One region of the Klebsiella sp. GFKo11 genome, then DNA from elsewhere that is predicted to be linked to it. Evidence: predicted binding sites of a transcription regulator. Region 1 holds the regulator's gene; the other holds the start of a gene.
The links. The regulator ArgR, encoded in region 1, controls arginine synthesis, uptake and breakdown. The targets are predictions, from matches to a motif close to ANTGAATAAAAATACANT.
Positions count from the first base shown of each region.

Region 1 (3,421 bases):
AGCATGTACTGATCAATAGCTAAACGCCACCCGGCGATAAGCTGCGTAGATGCTTTAGCATTTGATGAAGCGGAAGAAGGGCTGGAAGGGAACTCGCGTTTTAACGCACGACAGAGACAAAAAAAAGCCCCCAACAGGCGGGGGCAAGTCGTCAGATGAGACGACGAGGGTTTATTTGTACAGCTCAGCCGTAGCATGCCAGCTGTCACCAGTACGAGCTTCAATAATACGGTAGCTGCTGGCGCCTTCTTTCTCGGCTTTAGCCGCCAGCTCCTGACGCATATCCATTGGGGCGCTACCTACTTGAGAAACGGAAACGGTACCCATAGATTGCAGATTTTGTGCCTGCTCAGCGTTAACTTGATTGACGGCAGCGTTCGCGCCAAAAGAGAGTACGGAAGCCAGGCCCAGGGATGCGATGATAATTGCGCTTTTCATAATCTTTACTCCAATCATATTGTTTGCAGCGGCGGGAGGTTTCAATGCACTCAGGCCGCTGAGGGATATTCTGTATTTCAGCTAATGACCGACAATTGTTAAATCTTATTTATAAAGTTCTGCAGTTGCATGCCAGTGGTCACCAGTACGCGCTTCAATGATGCGATAGGAGGAAGCGCCTTCTTCTTGAGCTTTCTTATTCAGCATTTCGTGCATATCCATCGGGGAAGCACTTACCGCGCCGACGGAAATGGTGCCGATTGCCTGACGGCCTTGAGCTTGCTCGCTGTTAATAGAATCAGCGGCAAAAGCGCCGAAAGACAGAACGGAAAGCATGCTCAATGCGGCTACAGCGGTTTTGATTTTCATGATGTTGACCTCGTCGAATCTTTTTATTGGGGGTCTTTGTTTCGTGACCCTCATCACAAAATCAAGTATACACTAATCACTGAAAATATTAATACCGTGCTAATTGTTGTTCTTGTAAATAATTACAAAGAAATGTCTTCTTTATAACGTATAAGAATTAGAAATGTCAGTCTTTGGTCATGGCTAACTTTTATAGTTAATAAAATCATATGGATATGATGATTTGATCTTTTGTGCGCTTCAGGGGGATTCATTAGGTAAAGGAATGTATAGAAGTGGAAAAACACACTAAATGTTAAATAAATGCTGATTTTTTGAGAGGGAACCCTCTGGAGTTAACCAGAGGGAAGAAGCTTAGAGTTCTTGTTCAAACAGGACGAGAATGGCGTCATGCAAATCTTTAACGCTAAAACCTCTGGCTGGGGTGGTAAAAATAGTATCGTCACCTGCAATGCTGCCAAGAATACCTTCAGCCTTGCCTAAAGAGTCCAGCAGTCTGGCAATCAGCTGTGCTGCGCCAGGGCTGGTATGGATGACAACAACCGAATCGTTATAGTCGATATCCAGCACCAGATTTTTCAGCGGGCTGGAGGTTGTCGGGACGCCAAGCTCGGCAGGCAGGCAGTACACCATCTCCATTTTGGCGTTACGCGTACGCACTGCGCCAAATTTCGTGAGCATACGCGAGACTTTCGATTGATTGATATTATCGAAGCCCTCCTCTTGTAGCGCCTGTACGATTTCACCTTGAGAGCTGAATTTTTCTTCTTTAAGCAGCGCCTTAAACGCTTTAACCAGTTCTTCTTGTTTCGCCGAACTTCGCATAAGTCACCCAATTATGGTGGTAAAAACAACATCATTATGCATAACCATGCATTTTTATGCAAATAATCCGCAGGGGAGAAGCGTAAATAATGTTATGAAGGGGGCATATTTTAGCAAATAACCCTAATAAGGAACATGCCTGTGTCACGGCACGCAAATTGCTACAAAAGTAAATGAAATGTTATTAAATGATGTTGTTCTGCCCAATGCGCTGGGTGTATTGTAACCAACAGTCGATCCGGTACTACGCTTTGCTGGATGGTCAGTCTCAGGGAGGAAAATGCGAAGCTGTTGCATCGCTGCGCACGACCACGCATTCTTCAGCCATAATTATTGTAATTGTTCATCTTGTGAATTAAGGTCCAGGCGACGGAGTAACGAAAGACTATTTTAACCATAATAAGGAGTTTAGGATGAAAGTTGCAGTCCTCGGCGCCGCTGGTGGAATTGGCCAGGCGCTTGCCCTACTACTTAAGACCCAACTGCCTTCAGGTTCAGAACTCTCGTTGTACGACATTGCTCCGGTAACCCCGGGCGTGGCGGTTGATCTTAGCCATATCCCTACCGATGTAAAAATCAAAGGTTTTTCCGGTGAAGACGCAACCCCGGCACTGGAAGGTGCTGATGTGGTGCTGATATCCGCAGGTGTCGCGCGTAAGCCCGGCATGGATCGCTCCGATTTATTTAACGTTAACGCCGGGATTGTGAAAAATCTGGTGCAACAGATCGCCAAAACCTGCCCGCAAGCCTGCGTTGGGATTATTACCAACCCGGTGAATACGACGGTGGCGATTGCGGCCGAGGTGCTGAAAAAAGCTGGCGTTTACGATAAGAACAAGCTGTTTGGCGTCACGACGCTGGATATTATCCGTTCAAATACGTTTGTCGCTGAGCTGAAAGACAAATCTTCATCAGACGTTGAAGTGCCGGTTATTGGCGGCCACTCTGGCGTGACCATTCTTCCTTTATTATCACAAATTCCTGGCGTGAGCTTTAGCGAACAGGAAGTGGCTGATTTGACTAAGCGCATTCAAAATGCCGGGACCGAAGTTGTTGAAGCAAAAGCCGGTGGTGGTTCAGCGACGCTGTCGATGGGCCAGGCAGCAGCACGATTCGGCCTCTCTTTGGTTCGCGCAATGCAAGGTGAGAAAGGGGTTGTCGAATGCGCTTATGTTGAAGGCGATGGTCAATATGCCCGCTTCTTCTCACAGCCGCTGCTGTTGGGTAAAAATGGTGTAGAAGAGCGCCAGTCGATTGGCAAACTCAGCGCGTTCGAGCAACAGGCTCTGGAAGGGATGCTGGATACGCTGAAGAAAGATATCGCCCTCGGTGAGGATTTTGTGAATAAATAACATTTCACGAAAAGATACGCCGGAACCTCTGTTCCGGCTTTTTTGTCTATAGAAAACAATGCTCCCCATTCGGGGAGCCTGTTAATTGGTCGCTGGATATTCCTGTACGGCGATATGCAGGGTGATTTTCTTATCGTCACGCATAATCACCACCGGAATTTCCGAACCCGGGCGAATCTCTGCCACCTGATCCATCGTTTCCAGAGCTGACACTGCAGGTTTATCGTTAACCGAAATAATCACGTCGTTGGCGCGGATCCCGGCCTGGGCGGCTGGGCCTTCCGGCGCAACATCATTCACCACGATCCCCTGAAGCTGATCGATACCGCCTCCGCCCTGAGCATGTAAAGGCGCAATTTCGCGACCGCTGATGCCAATGTAGCCGCGAATGACGCGACCATCGCGAATTAGCTTATCCATGATCTTAGTTGCCAATT
Region 1 is NZ_CM151369.1:619,145-622,565, forward strand. Features, by position in the region: gene aaeB (p-hydroxybenzoic acid efflux pump subunit AaeB) at 1-23, shown strand, start outside; gene yhcN-B (DUF1471 family stress response protein YhcN-B) at 172-438, opposite strand; gene yhcN (peroxide/acid stress response protein YhcN) at 544-807, opposite strand; gene argR (transcriptional regulator ArgR) at 1,162-1,632, opposite strand; gene mdh (malate dehydrogenase) at 2,046-2,984, shown strand; gene degS (outer membrane-stress sensor serine endopeptidase DegS) at 3,066-3,421, opposite strand, start outside.

Region 2 (3,421 bases), 850 kb from region 1:
AATCAGCGGACGCTGATGCGTCTCGCGATAATTCACCAGCGCGGTAAACAGGCGCTCCAGCGCTTCTTCGCTATCCAGCAGGACGCCGCCGAGTTTGATAATTAAAGGATTCATCATCACACCTTAAATAAGAGACTGCGTCTCAGCGAAGCCGAAACGGATATTTGCACACTGTACGGCCTGGGCCGCCGCGCCTTTCAGCAGATTATCTTCCGCCGCCACGACGATGATATGTTCATCCTGGACCGCAAAACCGATATCACAGAATGGCAGACCCACGACATTTTTCAATGCGGGCATGCCCTTATCATATAAACGCACCAGCGGTTTGTTCGCATAGGCCTGCTGGAACACCGCCGCCACCTGCTCTTTGCTCACGCCAGGCTTCAGGCGGCAGGTGATGGTTTCCAGAATCCCACGCTTAAAGTTGCCCAGATGCGGGGTAAAAATAACGTTCGCACCCAGATGAGTGGATATTTCAGGGTGATGGCGGTGGTTGAAGACGCCATAGGGCTGCAGGCTGACTTCACAGAAGCTGTTGCCGATGGAAGCCTTACGCCCGGCGCCGCTAACGCCGCTGGTCGCATTGATCACCGGCCACTGGTTAAGATCCAACAGGTCCGCGTCGATCAGCGGTTTCAACGACAGCTGGGCCGCCGTCGGGTAGCAACCCGGCACCGCAATCAAATTCGCCTCTTTCAGCTTATCGACACTCCACTCGGCCAGGCCGTAAACCGCCTGTTCCAGCAGCTCAGGGTGCTGGTGAGTGAAACCATAATATTTTTCGTAGAAAGCGCCATCGTTAACGCGGAACGCCCCGGAAAGATCGAACACCACGCAACCCGCCGCGAGAAACTGCGGCGCGAGGTCATGGCTCACTTCGTGGGCGGTAGCGAGAAAAACGATATCGACCCCAGCGCTAAACTCGCTAATATCGGACATTGCCTGCAGCGGCAGGTCAACAATCCCTTTTAGCTGCGGATGCAAATCGGAAACTAATTTTCCCGCATCATTGCTTTGCGCGGAGACCGTCAAAGCGGTTATGGTCATATGAGGATGGCGATTTACATAGGCCACTAGCTCTGCGCCGGCATAACCGCTGGCGCCCACAATCAGCGTGTTCAACATTGGGGCTCTTCACCTTCTTGCTTACGTATATTTGCTCTGGAAGACCGTTGCCTTCCCCACCCTGTTAAGCCGTAAGAACATCATCCCTACATTAAATAGGTTTTCTTAGGCTCAGCGATAATGTATTTTTATTCACAAATAATGCATGAATATTGATACTATCATGACCCGAGGTGTGTCAACAATGAAAAACAATTTACCGCCCTTTATCGAGATTTACCGCGCGTTGATCGCCACACCTTCCATCAGCGCAACCGAAGAGGCGCTGGATCAAAGCAATGAGTCTTTAATCAATTTACTGGCAGGCTGGTTCCGCGATATTGGCTTTAACGTTGAAGTTCAACCGGTGCCGGGTACACGCAATAAATTCAATCTGCTGGCCAGTACCGGCAACGGTGCTGGCGGCCTGCTGCTAGCCGGGCATACTGATACCGTCCCGTTTGATGATGGTCGCTGGACTCGCGACCCCTTCACTCTGACCGAGCACGACAACAAACTTTACGGCCTTGGCACCGCGGATATGAAAGGCTTCTTCGCTTTTATTCTCGATGCTTTGCGCGATGTTGATGTGACTAAGCTGAAAAAACCGCTCTATATTCTGGCAACTGCCGATGAAGAAACCAGCATGGCCGGTGCCCGCTACTTTGCCGAAACTACCCAGCTGCGACCGGATTGCGCCATTATCGGCGAACCTACGTCACTGCAGCCGGTGCGTGCGCACAAAGGCCACATGTCCAACGCGGTTCGCGTCCAGGGGCAATCCGGCCACTCCAGCGACCCGGCACGCGGCGTCAACGCCATTGAGCTGATGCACGATGCCATTGGTCGCATCGTGCAGCTACGCGACGACTTAAAAGAGCGTTATCACTACGCTGCGTTTACCGTCCCGTACCCCACACTTAACCTCGGAGCGATTCACGGCGGCGATGCCTCCAACCGCATTTGCGCCTGCTGCGAACTGCATATGGATATTCGCCCGCTGCCGGGTATGACGCTCAACGATCTTAACGGACTCCTTGAAGAAGCGCTGGCACCGGTAAGCGAACGCTGGCCTGGGCGTCTGACCGTTTCCGAACTGCATCCGCCGATCCCCGGCTATGAATGCCCGCCGGACCATAAACTGGTTGCGGTTGTCGAAAAGCTGCTCGGCGCGCAAACCGAAGTCGTGAACTACTGCACCGAAGCGCCATTTATTCAGACCCTTTGCCCGACGCTGGTATTAGGCCCTGGCTCCATCAACCAGGCCCACCAGCCGGATGAGTACCTGGAAACGCGCTTTATTAAGCCGACTCGTGAGCTTATCACTCAGGTGGTCCACCATTTTTGCTGGCATTAAAAATACGCATTCTTCCGCTCTTTTGTATCAGGGCGGGAGAGTGACAATTATCACACTTTCATAAGCAACACTTATCAAGCGACCTCTGAGTTAAATTTCGCAAATTGCCGCTATTTATTCGTTTGCTGAAGCGATTTCGCAACAATTGACGTGGGGGTTTTTACGTGGCTTTATAAAAGACGGTTGCTTATCCACTGCTCAAATTATCGAGCGCCGGATATAACAAAATAAAATGAGATGGGGTGTCTGGGGTAACATGAACGAACAATATTCCGCTTTGCGTAGTAATGTCAGTATGCTCGGTAAGGTGCTGGGCGACACCATCAAGGATGCGCTGGGAGAAAACATTCTTGATCGTGTCGAAACTATCCGTAAGTTGTCCAAATCTTCTCGCGCAGGCAATGAAGCCAACCGCCAGGAACTGCTCACCACGTTGCAAAACTTGTCCAACGACGAGCTGCTGCCAGTGGCGCGCGCCTTCAGCCAGTTTCTGAACCTGGCGAATACCGCTGAGCAATACCACAGCATTTCGCCAAAGGGCGAAGCGGCTAGCAATCCGGAAGTGATTGCTCGTACCCTGAGAAAGCTCAAAGACCAACCCAATCTCAACGAAGACATTATTAAAAAAGCGGTGGAGTCCCTGTCTCTGGAGCTGGTTTTAACCGCTCACCCAACCGAGATTACCCGCCGTACCCTGATCCACAAGATGGGTGAAATCAACAACTGCCTGAAACAGCTTGATAACAACGATATCGCTGACTATGAACGTCACCAGGTGATGCGCCGTCTGCGCCAGCTGATTGCCCAGTCATGGCATACCGATGAAATCCGTAAGCACCGACCTTCTCCGGTCGACGAAGCCAAATGGGGCTTTGCTGTTGTCGAAAATAGCCTGTGGGAAGGTGTGCCGAACTACCTGCGCGAGCTGAACGAACAGTTGGAAGATAACCTCAGCTA
Region 2 is NZ_CM151369.1:6,185,881-6,189,301, forward strand. Features, by position in the region: gene argB (acetylglutamate kinase) at 1-117, opposite strand, end outside; gene argC (N-acetyl-gamma-glutamyl-phosphate reductase) at 124-1,128, opposite strand; gene argE (acetylornithine deacetylase) at 1,313-2,464, shown strand; gene ppc (phosphoenolpyruvate carboxylase) at 2,721-3,421, shown strand, end outside.
Region 2: a site for ArgR is predicted at 1,248-1,265, ahead of argC (N-acetyl-gamma-glutamyl-phosphate reductase). Genes of this name have one in related genera too.